4 regions of the Staphylococcus haemolyticus genome follow, and region 1 is predicted to be linked to each of the others. Evidence: riboswitches for the same ligand, from Rfam matches in the RefSeq annotation. Region 1 holds a riboswitch; each other region holds the start of a gene.

What was found. Region 1 has a riboswitch for S-adenosylmethionine ahead of metX (homoserine O-acetyltransferase MetX). Riboswitches for the same ligand answer to the same signal wherever they lie in the genome.
Positions count from the first base shown of each region.
Region 2: linked by a shared signal. The riboswitch ahead of EQ029_RS01980 (aminotransferase class I/II-fold pyridoxal phosphate-dependent enzyme) and the one ahead of metX (homoserine O-acetyltransferase MetX) in region 1 are both predicted to bind S-adenosylmethionine.
Region 3: linked by a shared signal. The riboswitch ahead of metK (methionine adenosyltransferase) and the one ahead of metX (homoserine O-acetyltransferase MetX) in region 1 are both predicted to bind S-adenosylmethionine.
Region 4: linked by a shared signal. The riboswitch ahead of EQ029_RS01805 (MetQ/NlpA family ABC transporter substrate-binding protein) and the one ahead of metX (homoserine O-acetyltransferase MetX) in region 1 are both predicted to bind S-adenosylmethionine.

Region 1 covers NZ_CP035291.1:12,281-17,523, reverse strand. The annotation lists gene EQ029_RS00065 (DHH family phosphoesterase) at 1-1,599, opposite strand, end outside; gene EQ029_RS00060 (YybS family protein) at 1,627-2,553, opposite strand; gene metX (homoserine O-acetyltransferase MetX) at 2,677-3,645, opposite strand; SAM riboswitch class I at 3,717-3,818, opposite strand; gene EQ029_RS00050 (AzlD domain-containing protein) at 3,943-4,272, opposite strand; gene EQ029_RS00045 (AzlC family ABC transporter permease) at 4,269-4,964, opposite strand.
Region 2 covers NZ_CP035291.1:441,867-447,109, reverse strand. The annotation lists gene EQ029_RS01995 (heavy metal translocating P-type ATPase) at 1-1,044, shown strand, start outside; gene copZ (copper chaperone CopZ) at 1,133-1,339, shown strand; gene EQ029_RS01985 (D-lactate dehydrogenase) at 1,510-2,508, opposite strand; gene EQ029_RS01980 (aminotransferase class I/II-fold pyridoxal phosphate-dependent enzyme) at 2,541-3,701, opposite strand; SAM riboswitch class I at 3,781-3,888, opposite strand; gene EQ029_RS01975 (phytoene desaturase family protein) at 3,968-5,243, opposite strand, start outside.
Region 3 covers NZ_CP035291.1:1,068,973-1,074,215, reverse strand. The annotation lists gene EQ029_RS05280 (hypothetical protein) at 193-1,101, opposite strand; gene metK (methionine adenosyltransferase) at 1,195-2,391, opposite strand; SAM riboswitch class I at 2,507-2,617, opposite strand; gene pckA (phosphoenolpyruvate carboxykinase (ATP)) at 2,782-4,374, shown strand; gene EQ029_RS05265 (alpha/beta hydrolase family protein) at 4,438-5,208, opposite strand; gene ytkD (RNA deprotection pyrophosphohydrolase) at 5,189-5,243, opposite strand, start outside.
Region 4 covers NZ_CP035291.1:408,409-413,651, forward strand. The annotation lists gene EQ029_RS01790 (putative glycoside hydrolase) at 1-732, shown strand, start outside; gene EQ029_RS01795 (LPXTG cell wall anchor domain-containing protein) at 772-1,398, opposite strand; gene EQ029_RS01800 (hypothetical protein) at 1,598-2,023, opposite strand; SAM riboswitch class I at 2,171-2,277, shown strand; gene EQ029_RS01805 (MetQ/NlpA family ABC transporter substrate-binding protein) at 2,390-3,205, shown strand; gene EQ029_RS01810 (aspartate aminotransferase family protein) at 3,447-4,784, shown strand; gene EQ029_RS01815 (APC family permease) at 4,838-5,243, opposite strand, start outside.

The sequences.
Region 1 (5,243 bases):
GTCATCTTTTAAGAAGTGTTGCGTTAATATCGTATCTGCACCATGGGCACGTAAATAGCTTGCCGCGTCAAACGTTCTAGAACCTGTACGTAATGTGAAATTACGTGTATCCACAATGATACCTGCATACATAACAGTAGATTCTAAACGTGTTAAACGTTGTTCAGTTGGTTGATATTCTAATAACTCTGTTACAAGTTCTGCAGTCGAACTTGCATAAGGTTCCATATATACTAATAATGGATTAGAAATAAAGCTTTCTCCTCGTCTATGATGGTCAATCACGACTTTACGATTAGCTTTATTTAGAATGTTCTCATCTAATACCATTTCTGGTTTATGCGTATCCACAACGACAATCGTAGATTTGGATGTCATCATATCCCAAGCTTCATCTGATGTTACAAATCTTTCCTTCAACTCAGGTTTCTTATCGATTTCATCCATCACTCGGCGTAACGTTGGATCAATATCTTCCTCGTTTAAGACAACATAAGCTTCTAAATTATTCATTAATGCGAATCTTGAAACCCCAATTGCCGCACCTATAGCATCTAAGTCAGGACGTTTATGTCCCATAATGATAACTTTATCGCCTTCAGTTAAGATATCCTTTAATGCGTGAGAAATAACACGCGCTCTTACACGTGTACGTTTTTCCATCGGGTCAGTCTTACCGCCATAGAATCGCACGTTTCCGTTCATATTCTTAATAGCTACTTGGTCACCACCACGACCTAATGCTAAATCTAGACCAGATTGTGATAATTCGCCAAGATCGATTAAGTTCTCAGTACCTTCTCCGACACCGATACTTAATGTTAATTGAGCACGGTAACCGACACTCTTTTCACGTAATTGGCTAAGGATTTCAAAGTTAGATTCTTCGATTTCAGCTAATATTTTTTGATTTAAATACGCTACGAACTGGTCAGAATTATATCGTTTAAAGTAAATATTGTATTCTGATGCCCAACGACTAATCACTCGCGTTACCATTGAGTTGATTTCAGAACGTTGCGTGTCGTTCATATTTTGCGTAATTTCATCGTAGTTATCTAAGAATAACGTTGCGATGATTGGCTTTGATTCTTCATATAGCTCATTAGTTTGCACTTCATCTGTAATATCGAAGAAATATAAACAACTTTCTTCTTCTGAATGACGAACGTGGTAATGATATTGACCATGTTCGATTTCAACTTCTTGTACCTTTTCAAGCTGCTTTAAAATATTCGGAAAAACTTCATTGACTGGTTCTGAGATGACATTCGTTTCTAAGTGTTCAGACATGTACTGGTTAATCCATTCAATATGGTCATCAGCATCAAGCACGACCATACCAATAGGTAATCGTTTAATTGCTCTGTTGCTTCCAGCCGAGATGTGACCACTTAAGTTATCCACATAATTATCCATTTTCAATAAGGCTTGTCTGACTAACACGATGCTAATAATAATCATCACGACTAAAATAGCTGCTGCAATTGTAGCGACTAATGGTTTAAAGATAAACCATACAACTACAAGTGCAATCGAAGTAAGTACCATTAAAATAAATGGTATCAGTAGAGCCTTCTTAGTGGATTGACGGTTCATTATTCCACCTCTATTCACTTTTTAAAGTCATTTTTTAATCATTCGTTTTAAATTAATTCCTAAATCAAGTACGCCAAGTAATGCAATGATATGTGTTGCTGGTGTAATAATTGTCCCCACAACCATCAGCAATATCGTTACAGCGTTTGGTATACGTTTTGCTTTACCAAAGAAATGAATTACACTTAATCCTTGGATATACATCAGTAATGATAACACAACTTCGAAATTTAACACGATACTTTGGAAAGTACTTGGTTCAGTAGCGAACATTACACAAAGTAAAACAACCATATATACCCACAGTAATGAACGGTTAAGCTGCCAAGCAAATAAAGGTTTAAAAATTGGTGTAGCTACTTTAAATTTACGAAGAATTGGAAATGTAATAATTAAGTTAATTAAGACTAAAATAAAGACCGTAATGATAATAAAACTTGGAAGTTGAACTGCCATTTGACGGAAGCCTTCTTCTAAGATTGTTTTATAATCTGCTTCAACACCTGATGTTACAACAGCATTATGCATTGTATCTTTAAAAGGCTTAATTAATGTCGTAGCGCTAGGTATCTTTTTAAACGTTTGTAATAACATAAATGCGACTAAAGTAAATATACTTAAATATGTTGTAGCTATAAATAAGATGCGTTCTTTAGAGGCACGTTCTTTCAATAATTGGCCAATAATAAAGCTAAGTATTAAAACTAAAATCATGGCACTTAATACAAATGTATTACCCAACAATGTGGTAAGAATTACTGTGATCAAAGCTCCAATTCCAAATGATGGAATAGACTTATTCCATAAAATAATACCTGGAATTGTAGCGAATAAACATAGAATTAATCCAAGTACTGGTAATACATACGTAACTAAAGCAACCATAACAAGTGCAATTGTTCCTATAATTGTTGCTTTAGGATGTACTTTTGAAAACAAATTCGCCACTCCTATACTATTTTGACTATAACTTCTATTTTAACCTCTAAGCAAAATTAAAACAAATTGTGAAGATTGAGGTATAGCATAAGACTATAACAATGTGTTTTTACTTCCATAGCGACCTACCCGTTTCGTCTATTTCCGCTTAAATTTCGTTACTTTAAGAAAATGATACAAGTTAGGTGCCCAATCATTAAAATTTAATAAAAAGCCATCATGACCTACATTATCTGGAACAAAGAAATGACGATGATATTTAAATCGCTCCCCTACTGCCCTCACTTGATCATCTGGATATAATAAATCATCTGTAAAGCCCATTGTTAAGACCTTAGTATCCAGAGATTGATAAACATCATCTACATTAGTACGTCCGCGATCAACATTATGGCTATCTAATACATTTAGCATTGTTAAATAACATGACAAATCATACGTTTCTTTAAATTTATTACCTTGATGTCGTTGATAACTCACCACTTCATCTGGTGAAAAGCGTTGGTCATAACTTTTAGATGAACGATACGTTAGAAAGCCTAATTGTCGCGCAATACTAAGACCTTCTTTGCCACCAATATGAATCGCTTCTCGTGCAATTTCATTGAAAGCACGACTATATGATGACGTCTTATCAGTTGCTGCTAGAATAACCGCCTTATCCACTTCGAATTGGTGATTATATAGAAGCTCCATGACTTGCATGCCACCTAGGCTACCACCAATTAAAATATTAATCTTGTTGAAACCAAGTGCGTGTATGCCCAGTTCAATAGCTTTTACAATATCTCTCAAAGTTAAATGCTTTGGAAAATTTGGATTAGTTAAAGGAGAACTTGAACCAAAGGGACTACCAATAACATTAAACGTTAGAAATTGATAATCATAAATCGGCATATAACCACCGTCTATAATTTCACGCCACCAACCAGGCTCGTCATCTGTGCCATATGTTAGATGATTACCAGTAAGTGCGTGACACACTACAACAAGCGGTTGACCAGCATAGCCTACATGTTCATAACGCAATTGTAAATTATCAATCATTTCACCTGATTCAGTTGTAAAGGGTCCTAGATTTAATGTTTCTACTGTGTAATTGGTCATGCGATTACCTCCTTTTAAATAAAAAAATCGCCTATACTCTATTCTTAAAGTATGAGGCGATTTGTCTCCATTACTTATCATTCGAGTATCTCGTTGGTAGTAGCACCGTGCGTATGCATCGCCGGTTGCTGAAGTTTCTCAGGGCCGTGTCCCTCCACTTCTCTTAATAAGTTTTTTATCTCTATTCATTTACTGCGTATTTATAAAATAGTATCAATGTACCATTTATGTTCTAGACTTTTATTGTATCTAATTGTATAACCAACTTCAATTGTTAGTTGTTAGGTCCTACCTTTTCTAAAAGAAGAAACGTAAACCTGCTATAAGAACAATCCCCACTAGAATGGTTGTCGTAAGACTTCGTGTAAAAAGCGCAACAAAAACAGTTGGAATTGTTACTAAAACAAATGGGATATTGAGTGTATAGCCTGCTACGCCCTCTTGTTGCTCAATAATGCCATCTAAGATGAGTGCTGTAAATAATGTAATTGGTATAAACGATAACCATTTGATTACCGTTTCTGAAAGTTGAATACGTGAAATCATTAAGAATGGAACTACTCGAATAATTAAAGTTACAATTCCACATAACACGATTAATATAAACATGTGCCAAGATGTCGTCATTTATCCATCACCACCCCTAATGTTGCTGCTAACATAGATGCAATTAAAATTGCTACGTATGACGGCATAAACCAGCTTAAACTGAGCATCATCACGATGACAAATACGATAAGTACTATGTAAATTCTAAGTTTAGATGAAGTGATTGATTCAAATTGTGCCATTGTTAAAAAGATAAACATCGCGGTAATCGCAAAATCGAGACCTAACATATCTGGATTAGATATGTATTTACCAAGTAACGCACCAACAATACTTGCTAGTGCCCAAAATGAATATGCAGTTAGATTCAATCCATGTAACCAACGATCGTTTATCTTCTCCCCTTTTAAATGAGGTGTGATTGCAACGCCAAAGGTTTCATCTGTCAAAATTGAAGATAAGCCTAGTCGATTCCAAATACCATAATCTTTATAATTAGGTGCCAACGTCATTGAAAGTAGGAAGAAACGTGAATTGACAATCAATGTTGTAAGAACAATGGCAGAAATCGGTGTTCCAGTAGCCACAAGCGCACATATAATAAATTGTGCTGCACCAGCATACACAAGCAAACATAATAATAGTATTTCGATAATACTAAAGTGTTGTGAAGCCGCCACTATTCCAAATGATAGTCCAATTCCAACGTAGCCTAATAAAGTAGGTATACATTCTTTAACGCCCTGTTTAAATGTCACATGTGATGTCATCTTTGTAACCTCCTTTATTCTGTTTAATTTTATAAAGTAATATACTAATAATTTTAGTCTAATATACGGATGCTAGAGTAGCAACAACATTAGACGCAGGGTTGTGTGATGTTAGACTGAAAGACTACTTAGAAGTATTGATTTGAAAGGATTTTAAATGTGTCTATTTTTTGACTATAACGGTTGATTTACCTCTTGGAAAGCAGTCTAAAATACCCCTTTTAACTTCATCCCTTTATTAAGAAAAAGTGGAATTTTATGCAATTAATTATTAGAAAT
Region 2 (5,243 bases), 430 kb from region 1:
GTGATTGCTTGTCCATGTGCACTTGGTTTAGCTACACCAACTTCAATAATGGTTGGAACTGGTCGCGCTGCTGAAAATGGTATTTTGTTTAAAGGTGGCGAATATGTCGAACGTACAAATCAAGTTGATACAGTTGTGTTTGACAAGACAGGAACACTTACACACGGCAAACCAGAAGTAACTTATTTTGAAGGTGACAAAGATACCTTAACTTTAGTTGCTTCAGCTGAAAATAACTCTGAACACCCACTTGCTACTGCAATTGTTAACTACGCCAAACAACACAAAGTTAACTTGGTAAATGTCACAAATTATCAAACATTACCAGGTCACGGAATACAAGCCATTATAGATGATTCTATGTTATTTGTAGGTAATCAAAAGTTAATGTTAGATCATCAAATCAATATACAAAGCATTAAACAGAAGATGAAACAGATGGAAGCCGAGGGACACACTGTTATGCTAATAGCTTATGATGGCGAACTAAGAGGTATGATTGCTGTAGCTGACACTGTTAAAGCATCTGCTAAAGAAGCTATCCAACAATTATCATCTATGAATATCAGAACGGTCATGCTAACTGGTGATAATGAACGAACTGCAAAAGCTATTGCTAAAGAAGTCGGCATTGATCAAGTCATTGCCGGCGTCCTACCTGAAGATAAAGCACATCATATAACTCAATTACAAGAACAGAAACATAATGTCGCTATGGTCGGTGACGGTATCAATGATGCGCCTGCCCTCGTCAAAGCAGATATTGGCATTGCAATGGGAACGGGCACTGAAGTAGCAATAGAAGCTGCAGATATCACCATTCTTGGCGGAGATATCCAATTAGTTCCTAAGGCCATTCATGCAAGTCATAAAACAATTCGCAATATTAAACAGAACTTATTCTGGGCATTTGGATACAACATTGCAGGCATCCCTATTGCGGCAATGGGATTACTTGCCCCTTGGATAGCTGGTGCTGCGATGGCCTTAAGTTCAGTTAGTGTAGTAAGTAATGCCTTAAGACTAAAACGAATGAAATTATAATTATGAAGCATTTCTATTTTATTTCTTTGTTTATTAAAAAGGAGTAAAATATGGGTATATATTACTAAGAACATCGGAGGTGACAGGTATGATTAATAAAGTTATTAATGTTGAAGGTATGAGTTGTGATCATTGTAGAAATGCTGTTGAATCAGCACTAGCGAAATTAAACGGTGTGACTTCAGCAGAAGTAGACTTAGATAAAAATCAAGTTCGCGTCGATTACGACGAAAATAGAGTATCAGTTGAACAAATGAAAGAAGCTATTGAAGACCAAGGCTACGATGTAAAATAAGATCTGAATAAGAAACCTGCTTTTGTTAGGCAGTCAATAAGGCCCGTACAAAAGCCATTAGGATGTAGGCGAACTAGAAAAGTGAGCAATCGTGCTGGCAAAATATGAGGAGTTGAGTATGGGACATTGAATTTTTAAATAATTCTGTCCCATGCCCAACTCTTATTTTTTTAATTCACTCTTAATTTTGTCGTACCTGTATTCATGACATCAATGACTGCATCGAGTGCATCAACAATTAAGTTCTTAACTGCCGCATCAGTATAAAACGCGATATGTGGTGTTAACCAGATATCTTCTCTAGCAATTAGTTCATCTAATAAGTCATCATTAATTGCTTTATTACGATAATCTCCTGGGAACAACCCTCGTTCATGCTCATAGGTGTCTAACGCTGCGCCTTTAATGTGTCCACTATCAATCGCATCTAGTAATGCTCTCGTATCTACTATCGATCCCCTAGCAGCGTTTACAAATACGGCACCTTTTTTAAATTTTGAAAATAAATCTCTATTGAAGAGATGTGGATTATATTTCGTTGCTGGAATATGAACTGTAACAATATCTGCATCACGTAAAGCTTCTTCCAACGTATCCTTATACTCAACATATTGCGCAACCTTTTCATTAGGAAATGGATCATATGCAACAACATGACTTCTATATCCTTTTGCAAAAATACTTGCCGCTATCGAACCAATACGTCCTGTTCCTATAACAGCTACGGTTAAATCGCTTATTGAACGCGACAATATTGATGGTTCCCATCTAAAATCATAGTCTTTAAGTTTACGTTGAATGTCGTTCTGATTTCTTACAATATTAATGGCTTGTGTCACTGCAAACTCTGCAATTGAACTAGGTGAATATGACGGTACATTAGATATGATAATGCCATATTGTGTAGCTAAATTTAAGTCGTATGTATCAAATCCAGCACTACGTTGTGCAATATGTTTAATACCAAATTGTTGCAATTTGGCAAATACATCTTCCGATATTGGATGTTGTTGAGACAAAGATAAACCATCAAATCCTTGAACATCATCGACATTATCTTCTGTTAATATTTCTTTATTTAACTCTACTTCGACATTATTTTGTTCCGCCCATTCTTCAATATAAGGAATATCTTCATCTCGTACACTCATTATTTTAATTTTAGTCATAAAATTTCATCCTTTCTATTTGTGACTTCTTGTTACTCGTTATATAAATAAGATAAAGAAGCTAATCGTTTAGCCGCTTCAGTTAATAATTGGTCATCTAATGCTAGGGAAATACGGACGTAATGACGACCATTTTCACCAAATGGAATGCCAGGCGCCACTAAGATCGATTGTTCTTTCAACAAATACTGTTCAAATGATTCACTATCATACCCTGGTGGTGTTTGAAGCCATGAGTAAATACCACCTTTAGAATGTACAAATGGTAAATTGGCATCTTTTAATTGTTTCTCAAACGTGTCACGACGACGTTTGAATGTTTCATTTTGTTGATCTAGAAAGTCATCATAGTGATTAAGTGCGTATGTTGCTGCATCTTGAAGGGCACCAAACATACCAGCATTAGTATGTGTTTGATATTTCTTCAGCGCTTGTATCATGTCTTTGTTACCTACTGCGAATCCTACTCTAAATCCTGACATATTATAACCTTTAGATAATGAAAAAATTTCAATTGCTACTTCCTTTGCATCTTTAGAAGCAAGTATACTTGGGTTCTTTGCATCAAATCCAAAAGCACTATACGCGAAATCATGAACGATCTTTGTATGCGTACCTTTAAATCTTTGAATTGCTTCATCAAACACTGCTTTAGTAGCCGTTGATCCAGTAGGATTATTTGGGTAAGTCAAATAAACGAGTGACGTACGTGCTAATGTTTGTGCATCTACTTTGCTCCAATCTGGCAAATAATGTGGTGGCTCCAAATTAAGTGGTACTGGATTGGCATCAGCAAGCATGACACCAGCAAGATAATCCGTATAACCTGGGTCTGGAAGTAGCACGTTTTCTCCAGGATTAACAATACATGTAGGCAAAGCCACTAAACCATTTTTAGTACCATAAAGTATGCACACTTCATCATCTTTATGCAGTTCAACACCATATTGTCGTTGATAGAAATTAACAATTGCTTCTTTAAAGGATTCCTTACCATGAAATGCACCATATTTTTGATTTTCAGGAATTCGAACAGCATCAGCAAAGTGATCAACAATGCCTTTAGGCGTTTCGCCATCCGGGATACCAACTGCCATATTAATTAACGGTAGTGGTCCATGCTCAACCTTACGCCCCATCGTTTTACCAAAATAACTATCAGGAATATTGGCTAGTTTATTAGAAATTGTCATTATTTACCCCCTTTTCAAATTAAAAAAGCTATATATCACTCTCAATTGATAGTGACATATAGCTTAGTTATGACTATGACACTTATCTTTGAGGCATACCTCTTTGGAGTTAGCACAGTACTTTTGTCTTTTAAGTCTGTTGCTGAAGTTTCATTGGGCCAAATCCCTTCACTTCTCTGGATAAGTCTATTGAATTAATATTTATTGTATCAGTTCAATAAGTATTGTCAATATTTATAATTTTCAGATTTATAGCAAGTTTTACTTTATTTTCCGTGTTCTATGTCTTCTAACATTGCTTCGGCAGTAATTTTAGCACTCGTCAACACAATTGGCACACCTGCACCAGGGTGCGTACTTGCCCCTGCAAAGTATAAGTCTTTATAATCTCTTGATACATTTGGTGGTCTATAATAATTACTTTGTGTAAGTGTTGGCATAAGTCCAAATGCTGAGCCGAATTTGGCATTATAACGACTCTCAAAATCAAGCGGTGTAAATACTGTTTCAGATACAACATCCTGACGTATATCTTTAAGTGCCTCAATCGTTTCTAATTTGTTATAAATGACATCTTTCGCTTTTTCAACCATATTAGGATCTTTCCAGTCAATTTCACCTGTCTTCAACTCAGGGACTGGCATTAAGACATACATCCCTGTCTGATCTTTAGGCGCTAATGCTTCGTCTTCTACAGATGGGAAGTAAAGATATAATGATGGGTCATCAGGCATCTTACCACTAAAAATGTCATCAATATTGCCTCTAAAATCTCTAGCAAATACAACATTATGTACATGTAATTTATCACGTAATTGACGATTAATACCTGCATAAATTAAAAATGCTGAACATGAATAGTCCATGTTATCTACCTTTTCAGGAGAATAGTTCTTTAAAGGTGAGTGCACAGGCATTAAGTTTTGTGCCACATATGGAAAGTCAGCAGTACATAGCACTTTGTCAAAACGTCGAATATCACCATTAACACGTAGACCATCTGCACGTTTGAATTTAGGGTCAATAATGATTTCTTGTACATCTGCATTAAGTTCTACTTTAACACCATGGTCTTGACCAAGTTGTAGTAAACCTTGTGCTAAGCCATACATACCGCCTTTTATATAATGAACACCATGTACCATTTCAATCATTGGAATAATAGAATAAATTGAAGGCCCTTGTTTAGGATCAATACCTATGTATAACGTTTGAAATGCGAGTAACTTACGTATTTTTTCATTGGATACATAATTATCTATTAATTGATTCGCATTATTAAATGTCTTTAATTTTAATCCACGATATAGCGTCAATGGGTTATAAAATTCACTTGGTTTACGGAATGTTCGTTCAAGGAAGTATTTGCGAGCCACTTCATATCGTTTATACACATCCGTTAAAAATTGCATAAAACCTTGAGTAGAACCTGGTTCTGTCGCTTCTAACGTTTGACTAAGTTGTGCTAAATCAGTTGATACACTCACTTTATCTTTATCAGAAAAATAAATATCAAAAATATGTGTAAGTGGCTTCATATCT
Region 3 (5,243 bases), 1.1 Mb from region 1:
TTATTATTTTAATAAGCTTCTCCTCAAAATTAAAAAGGGAGTGGGACAGAATTCTTTTTAAATTCGTCGTCCCACCCCCGCAAGGATGACTAGAACTGAAAAAAGCTTGAGTTAAGCGCATTTTCAGTTCAGTCAGCTACTGCGAATTTGCAAAATAGCATCATCATATTATTTATGTCCCAGGCTCTAATACTAATTAAATGATTCAATTTTATCCATAACATTTTGTAATTCATCTACGTTATATTGAATACGTCCATGGAATACAAATTTATTAAAGAACTCATCTAATTGATCAGGTCCAACTAGAACTTTAACACTTGAACTTTGTGCATAATTTGAAATCGTTACGTCTCCATCGTGTTTAGGATTAAAGTATAAAATCGCAGTTGGCGTATATTTAGCCCCTAATTGTGTTTGCAAGTCTGACGCTAGCTTTTCAATTGAAGTAAGTTGTTCTGAGTAATTAACGAATGACAATGAAGATTTATCTTCATTTTGATCGAGTACTAGTGTTTGAGGTGACTTAACATCTAAATCCAAAGTACTAAATACTTGTTCCATCATAGGCAATTCGTTAAATTGCTTACCACTTATACCTTGATAAACATGCCCTTTTAATAGTTGAGAATCTATAATATATAGGCCTGTACGCGTAAGTACAAGGTGACTAATGCGTTCAATATCATTGAATTCATTACTTGGTAAAAAGATGTTTGCCATAATATGCATATCTTCAGGTCTAATACGTTTTTCTTTCACTAAACGATCTCTAATTCCAATTAAGCGCATATCCGTAACATATTCACTTTTGTTTTTTGAGAATAGTTTCAATGCATCAATTTCACGATCTTTACCGCTTACAGTTGCATCAAAATCTTCTTTTTGTTTAGTAACTTGCTTTTTATTTTGTATGCGTTCTTTCTCTAGGGCTTCGTCATGTGACGCTTTCATTTGCTTTTCTTTTAAGTCGTATTCTTCTTTTGTTTTCTGTTTAATATTGTTTTTACTTTTAAGTGTAACTAAGAATAATATTAAACAGATAATTGCAACTACAATTGCTACGATTAAACCAATTTCGATTGGTCCAAATGAATTCATTAAATCAACGCTCCTTTAATCTATCAGTAAATCTAATTATAATGGAAACTATCTATAATTTCGACAATTTCTTTATATTATTTAAAGCGTTTATTAAGCTTGAACAGCATCTTTTAATACATTGACTTTATCTAATTTCTCCCATGGTAACAATACATCTGTTCTACCAAAGTGACCATAAGCAGCAGTTTGTTTGTATATAGGATGCTTTAAATCTAACATTTTAATGATACCTGCTGGACGTAAATCAAAGTTAGCTCTAACAGCTTCAACAAGTTGAGCTTCAGAAACTTTGCCCGTTTTAAATGTATCAATTGAAATTGAAACTGGTTCAGCCACGCCAATAGCATAAGCAAGTTGTACTTCACATTGGTCTGCTAGTCCTGCAGCAACAATATTTTTAGCTACATATCTTGCCGCATAAGCTGCTGATCGGTCTACTTTAGTTGGGTCTTTACCACTAAAGCAACCTCCTCCATGACGTGCATAACCACCATAAGTATCAACAATGATTTTACGTCCTGTTAATCCAGCATCACCTTGAGGTCCACCGATAACAAATCTTCCAGTAGGATTGATAAAGAATTTCGTTTCATTATCAATTAATCCTTCAGGAACTGTTGGGTATATGACATGTTCTTTAATGTCACTTTGAATTTGTTCTAATTCAATATCATCCGCATGTTGAGATGATACTACAATCGTGTCAATACGCTTAGGTTTATCTGATTCGTCGTATTCAACTGTTACTTGAACTTTACCATCCGGTCTTAAATAGTTTAAAATTCCATCTTTACGTACATCAGATAAACGTTTAGCTAATTGATGAGATAAAAAGATAGGTAAAGGCATATATGTTTCTGTTTCATTTGTAGCATATCCGAACATTAAACCTTGGTCACCGGCACCAGTAGCTTCAATCTCTTCTTCTGAAATATCATTTCTGTATTCAAGTGCTTTGTCAACACCTTGTGCAATATCAGGTGACTGCTCATCGATTGCAGTTAAAACTGCCATAGTTTGGTAATCATAGCCATATTTAGCACGAGTATAGCCAATACCTTTAATTGTTTCTCTTACAACTTTAGGGATATCTACATAGGTTGATGTAGATATTTCACCTGAAATTAGAGCCATTCCAGTTGTTACAGTAGTTTCACAAGCAACACGTGCATTGGGGTCATCTTTTAAGATTTCATCTAAAATGGCATCAGATACTTGGTCAGCAATCTTATCTGGATGTCCTTCTGTCACTGATTCTGAAGTAAATAAACGTTTATTGTAAGTCATGATTTGCTCCTTTTATAACTATATTTACGAAAATTCTCTTTTAAATGTGAGCTCAAAAATAAAAGAGCCTTCTTCACTATTCAAGACAGAGAGAAGGCTCTTAAACGTCCATTCGCTCTTATCGTTCAGACGAATATATGTCTGCAAACGGTTTGGCACCTTTCTTTTAAAAAAGAGGTTGCTGGGTTTCATTGGGTCCATGTCCCTCCACCACTCAGGATAAGAGAATCCGTTAAGAACTATACTACCTAATTCATTTATTAATGTCAATTTTGTTTTTAAATGGTTTTTGTTTTTTCCAGGTGGAATAATTACGGCATTATGTTATACTATTTTCATGTAAAGGCTTACAATATTGAATTTCTATAACACACGCTGGAGGGATTGGGTATGTCAGTAGATACATACGGCGAAACACCTAAAATTAAAAAATTATTGGAAAAAGAAAGCTCTCTTTTTCAGCTTTCAACAACTCAACTTTATTACAAAATTATGGATAATAATGAAGGAGAATTAACTGAACTTGGTGCTATCAATGCGAGCACAGGTAAATACACTGGACGTTCACCTAAAGATAAATTCATTGTTACAGAACCTTCTTATAAAGATAATATTCATTGGGGAGATATCAACCAACCTATCGATGAAGAAACTTTCTTAAATCTCTACTCTAAAGTTTTAGACTATCTTGATAAAAAAGACGAACTTTACGTTTTTAATGGTTATGCAGGTAGTGACAAAGACACACAATTGAAACTTACAGTTATCAATGAACTTGCATGGCACAACCTTTTTGCTCAAAACATGTTTATCCGCCCAGATTCTAAAGAAGAAGCTAGTAATATAAAACCTAACTTCACAATTGTTTCAGCACCTCACTTTAAAGCTGATCCTGAAGTTGATGGAACTAAATCTGAAACTTTTGTTATCATTTCATTCAAACATAAAACCATTTTAATTGGTGGTACAGAGTATGCTGGTGAGATGAAAAAAGGTATCTTCTCAGTAATGAACTATTTGCTTCCAATGCAAGATATTATGAGTATGCATTGTTCTGCGAATGTTGGAGATAAAGGAGACGTAGCCTTATTCTTCGGATTATCAGGTACAGGTAAAACAACTTTATCAGCAGCACCTGATAGAAAATTGATTGGTGATGATGAACACGGTTGGAATAAAAACGGTATTTTCAATATTGAAGGTGGTTGTTACGCAAAAGCAATCAACCTTTCTAAAGAAAAAGAACCTCAAATTTATAACGCGATTCAATACGGTACTATATTAGAGAATACTGTGGTTAACGAGCGTGGTGTTGTTGATTTCGATGATAATTCATATACTGAAAATACACGTGCTGCTTATCCAATTCATCACATTGATAATATTGTATTACCATCTAAAGCAGCACATCCTAATACAATAATTTTCTTAACTGCTGACGCATTTGGTGTACTTCCACCTATTGCTAAATTAACTAAATCTCAAGCGATGTACCATTTCTTAAGTGGTTTCACTTCTAAATTAGCTGGAACTGAGCGTGGCGTTACTGAACCAGAACCATCATTCTCAACTTGTTTTGGTGCACCTTTCTTACCACTTAATCCTATTAAATATGCAGATTTATTAGGTGAGCTAATAGATAAACATGAGGTTGATGTATATTTAGTTAACACTGGCTGGACTGGTGGTAAATACGGCGTAGGTAGACGTATTAGTCTACATTACACTCGTTATATGGTAGATCAAGCAATTAAAGGTAAATTGAAAAATGCAGAGTTCACAAAAGATGAGAAATTTGGTTTAAGTATTCCTACTGAAATGGAAGATGTTCCAAAAACAATACTGAATCCAATTAATGCTTGGAGTGATTCTGATAAATATCGCGCTCAAGCGGATGACTTAATTAAACGTTTTGAAGAAAACTTCAAGAAATTCGGTCCAGAAGTTGAAGAAATTGCTAACACTGGTGGCTTTAACAAATAATTAATATTTATTAAAAAGACAATGTATAAGGCATACTATACTGAAACCTTATACGTTGTCTTATTATATTTCTTCACATTTCGTCATCCATTGATGCACATAATCGAGCGCTAATTTCATTGCTTGTGGTCTAGGTACATGCCCTTCATCAAGTTGATAAAATGTATCATGAACAACACCTTTTAATTTCAATTGTTCTTCCAAGTAATTGGCATGATGAATACCTACTTGTTTATCCTTGCCACCATGAACGATTAAAATTGGTGGACTATTAGAATCAATAAGTTTTATCGCATCTCTTTGGTCATAAGATTCTTTATTTTTGGAAGGATGTCCTACCATTCGACGCAACATCCCTCTTAAATCAGTACGTTCTTCATACATCAAGTGCATACTTGATACACCACCCCAGATGATGTAACTATCGACTGGGTAATCTTGATATGTAAGTAGTCCTTGTATTCCACCTCTTGAAAAACCAATCATGTGTATATATGCATTAGGAAATCGTTGTTTAAGTATCTTTATGAGATAGGTAACATCTTTTAAATCAGCGTTAGCAAACTCATCTCTACCTTCACTTCCATTACTTCCTCTATAATAAGGACCTACAACTAAGGTATTATCATTTGCAAACTGCATTAGTCTTGCTGCACGTACACGTCCGACTTGTCCCTTACCTCCTCGCAAATATACTACGATTCTTTTTACTGTCTTCGTTAAAGGACACATCTGTAATGCTTTTACTTTTAAGCCATCAACTTTATAAGTAATTTCATCGAATTGGTGTGTTCTTGATGCTATAGGCATTTTCTTAGTCACGATAATATCCAAGTTCTATCATCCTCTCAACACATTTAAGAATTGCA
Region 4 (5,243 bases), 400 kb from region 1:
GCAGCAGCTAAAGCTGGATTCCAAGATATCCAATTTGACTATGTGCGTTTCCCAGAAGGCTTTGAAAATGAAGCAGACAGTTTAACTTATAGTAAGGGTGACTACAAAAATAGCAAGTTAAGTTCAGGTGATCAACGTGTTGATACAATTACAAAATTCTTAGAACATGCTAATAAAGAGTTGAAACCAATGGGTGTTAACGTATCGGCAGACGTATTTGGCTATTCTGCATTAGTTAAAAACGCACCAGGCATTGGTCAAAGTTTCCCTAAAATGTCTGAAAATGTAGATGCGATTTCATCAATGATTTATCCTTCACATTGGAGTAACGGTGACTTTGGTTTAGATGCTCCGGATACAGAACCGTACAAAACAGTAAATCGATACATTCAAAAAGAAAATAGTTTACTAGATTCACTAGGTAAGAAAAAACCAATTTCTCGTCCATGGATTCAAGATTTCACAGCATCATATTTAGGTGATGGTAATTATATTGATTATGATGCCAAAGCAGTATCTGAACAAGTTCAGGCTTTAAAAGATAATGGTGTGAATGAGTTCTTACTATGGAATGCGGGTAACGAATATACTGAAGGTGCAAACTATAATCCTAAAAAAGGTAGCGCGAAAGAACGTGACCCAGAAGGTGTAGAGCAAGATACAAAACAGCAAGACAATAAAGACGACAATAAAAAAGATAGTACTGAAGAGAATGGGAACAGCAATCAATAATAAAAAAGGCGAGATGACTTTGAAGTCATCTCGTTTTTTCTATGAGATTTTTTTATGAGATTGTTTAGCTACTAACGCACCGCCTAGTAATAAGAAAATGCTACCTAATAATTGAATGGATTGTTCACTGTCTGAATGACCAGTTTCAGGTAATGAAGATTGAGCATTTGTGCTATTATGGTTACCTTGTTTTTTTACTGATTGAGACGAAGGCACTTCGTTAGATTTAACGTTACCGACATAATATGAATTTAATTCACGCGCACAATCTACAGAATTAATTTTAGATGCTTCTTCCTTTAGATCATCTAATTCAGCAGCATTTGCAATACCGTGTTCAACATATGTTTCTCCACTTTGAAGTTGATTAAAGTTACTATATTTATCATTTTTATATTCGACTTGGCCATTTTTATGAACTTTATAAACCCCTAAACCAGCATTTGCTTTATTATGGCTTTTAATTTCAAAATAGTCCCCTTTGTCGATTACTTTTCCAAAGTTTTGTAAATCTGGATTACCTCCACTATTTGATAACGCCTCTGAAGCAACTTCTTGTGCGTTATTCTTAGTAACGATATCAGCAGCAAAAGCTTGATGTCCACTAAAAGCAGTTAATAATACTGTACTTGAAATAAGTGTTGACGCAAATAGAGAAACCTTCATCACAATGAAAACCCCATTTCATTATTTATCTTTTACAGCCTTAGTGTAACACTCAGAATTAATTAAAATAGGGGTTTAAAGTAAACCATATTGAAACTTTAAATTAGCTTAAAGAATGACATATTTGTAAAGTTAGATTTACAATATTAAAGTTTTTATGAATATAAGTAATCGTGATACTAAATTTAATGATGCTAACTTACCATTTCTTTTTAGAAAAGTAAGGGATAGACCATGCCATGCAAACAGTGAAAATCAAATGTGCAATCATCCATAAACCGTATTCTGTCCAACTAAATTGAAAAAATGAACGTTGTGCCAATAGAATAAGTAATGGATATAATATTAGAAAAATGATGATCAGTAATAAATAACTTATTTTGTAAAAAGGTTTGAAAAATTTATAAATAATTAGAAATGTGATGTAAATTAAAAATCCAATGACAATATGAATCAATAGTTCTAAAATCAGTGGTGTTTGATTTGGGTCAGCAATGAAATCGATATTGATTAATAACAAGGTTAGGTGCGTCGTGTGTGTTACGACATCCATAGTAAACATGATAAGCAATAATAAAATGCTAATCAGTAATGCACTAAGAAAGTGGTAGCCGTATCGTATCATAATTATCCATCCTTCAAATGAGTTTAACAAACTATTCCCTATGGCAATGTGAATCACACATTTTAAAAATTTAGAATATTTAAAAAATGATATTGACCAAGACAAAATCCAATGCTAATATGATATCAATTCAATAAAACTTGTTAACTCTTATCAAGAGTGGTGGAGGGATGTGCCCTAAGAAGCCCAGCAACCGTCGTTAAACGAAATGGTGCTAATTCACATAAAGTAGACAATACTTTAAGAGATAAGAGAAAGTGTATCGATACTTTCTCTTAAATAATAGAAAGTATTTTTTTATGTCTTCTAACTATTTAAGAGTTGAAGTGTAATTGAATCATTATTAAAAAAGAGGTGTCGATATACATGAAAAAATGGTTAAGTGTTATAAGTATTTTAGTTTTAGTTATTGTATTAGCTGGATGTGGCAAAGATAAAGAGGGTAATAAAAAAATTACGGTTGCTGCTTCACCTGCACCCCATGGAGATGTGTTGAAGAAAGCTAAAGAACAATTAAAGAAAAAAGGTTATGATTTAGAAATTAAAGAGGTAAATGATTATAAAGTGCCAAATAAACTATTAGATAAAGGTGATATAGATGCGAACTTCTTCCAACATGTACCTTATTTAAAAGCTGAAAAGAAGAGTCATGGATATAAAATAGAAGAATTAGGTAAAGTATTTACAACTCCAATGGGCGTATACAGTAAAAAATATAAAAATCTAAAAGATATTCCTGAAGGTTCAACGATTTATGTTTCAAATAATCCAGCGGAAGAAGGACGATTTTTATCATTCTTTGTAGATGAAGGTCTCATTAAGTTGAAAAAAGGTGTCAAAATTGAAGATGCTAAGTTTGAAGATATCGCTGAAAATAAAAAGAATTTAAAATTCAATCATCAACAAGGGGCTGAGTTTTTACCAAAGACATATAAAAACGGTGAAGGAGCAGCAGTGATTATGAATTCTAACTATGCCATCGATAATGGTTTGAAACCTTCTAAAGATGCAATTGTTATGGAAGGTAAATCATCTCCGTTTGCCAATATTATTGCTGTACAAGAAGGACATAAAAAAGATAAAAAGTTCCAAGAATTATTAAAAGTTATGCAATCGAAAGAAATTAAAGATTATATTAAGAAAGAATATGGAGACGATGTAATTCCATACGAAAGTAAATAATTATCCATATTAAACTACCCGCAAAGTAATAGCTTTGTGGGTTCTTTTTAAAAAGAAAATAATAAATACCAAAAATTATAAACTTTAATTATTTTGATTATTCAGAAAATATTTACAAATCTGACAATTATTAGTAATATATTGAATATTATCACTTAAATAGTGTTTATTTAGAGGGCCGGAGAACTTTTCAAATAGAGGGAAGCAAAAGGGATGGTCTATCTTGGGAGGATGAGCCGATATGAGTAAAGCAGAGGAATTAATTAATGAAGATGGGAAATACTTCGCCGCATCAGGGAGAATAAAATACTATCCATTAGCCATTGACCATGGTTATGGTGCGACACTAGTAGATGTGGATGGTAAAGAATATATTGATTTATTATCAAGTGCAAGTTCACAAAATGTAGGACACGCACCTAAACCAGTTACTGAAGCGATAAAGAAACAAGCTGAGAAATTTATTCATTATACACCAGCATATATGTATCATGAACCAGCAGTGAAATTATCTAAAAAGCTTTGTGAAATTGCTCCAGGTGACTATGAAAAACGTGTAACGTTTGGATTAAGTGGGTCTGATGCGAATGACGGTATTATAAAATTTGCGAGAGCTTATACGGGACGCCCTTACATTATTAGTTTTACAAATGCATATCATGGGTCAACATTTGGATCATTATCCATGTCTGCCATTAGTTTAAATATGCGCAAACATTATGGACCATTATTGAATGGATTTTATCATATTCCATTCCCTGATAAATATAGAGGGATGTATGAGCAGCCAAATGCAAATACAGTTGAAGAGTATCTTGCACCATTAAAAGAAATGTTTGCGAAATATGTGCCAGCGGAAGAAGTGGCTTGTATTGTTGTAGAAACAATCCAAGGTGACGGAGGTCTATTAGAACCTGTAGATGGTTACTTTGAGGCATTAGAAGCGTTATGCCGTGAACATGGTATTCTAATTGCTGTAGACGATATTCAACAGGGGTTAGGGCGAACTGGTACATGGAGTTCAATTGATCACTTTAATTTCACACCGGATTTAATTACATTTGGTAAATCACTAGCAGGTGGATTACCGATGTCTGCTATTGTTGGTCGTAAAGAAATCATAGAGACACTTGAGGCACCGGCACATCTATTTACAACTGGTGCGAATCCTGTAAGTTGTGAAGCGGCTTTAGCTACATTAGGTATGATTGAAGATGAAGATTTATTAACTGCTAGTTCTGAAAAAGGGGCTTACGTGCGCAAGCGAATGGATCAATGGGTGAATGATTATGATTTCGTTGGAGATGTGCGTGGTAAAGGTTTATCAATTGGTATTGATATCGTATCAAATAAACAAGCTAAGACGAGAGCTTCTGAAGAAGCACTTAAAATATGTAATTATTGTTTTGATCATGGTCTTGTATTGATTGCAGTAGCTGGTAATGTACTACGTTTCCAACCACCATTAGTTATTACGTATGAACAATTAGATTATGCTTTAAATACAATAGAGAATGCATTGCAAGCGTTACAAGATGGACAACTGAATAATTATAATATTGATGGTCAAGGCTGGTAACACGAAAAGAAGCATCTATCTCAATCGATGAGACAGGTGCTTTTTCATTTGTATTAATCTTTTGGTACGACGTAGTCCTCTTCTTCATTTTTCTTAGAATGTCGAACACCATAACTTAAATAGATTATGATACCAACAACGAACCAAATTAAAGTATATAGTTTAGCATCGAAACTTAATCCCCAGAATACAAGTAATACTAAAATAAATGTGATTATTGGTAGTACAGGGAAGAACGGTACTTTAAACGATGGTTCAGGTAAATCTTTACCTTCACGTTTTCTTAAACGATACATTGCAAGAGACACAAACATAAATGCGACTAATGTTCCTGCTGAGATAAGTTGTGCCAAGAATGCAAATGGGAACATTGAACCAATTAATACACCAATAATAGTTAGGATTAAAAGTGCTCTGTTTGGTAGATGTTTATGGTTTAATTTTGATAACCAAGGTGGT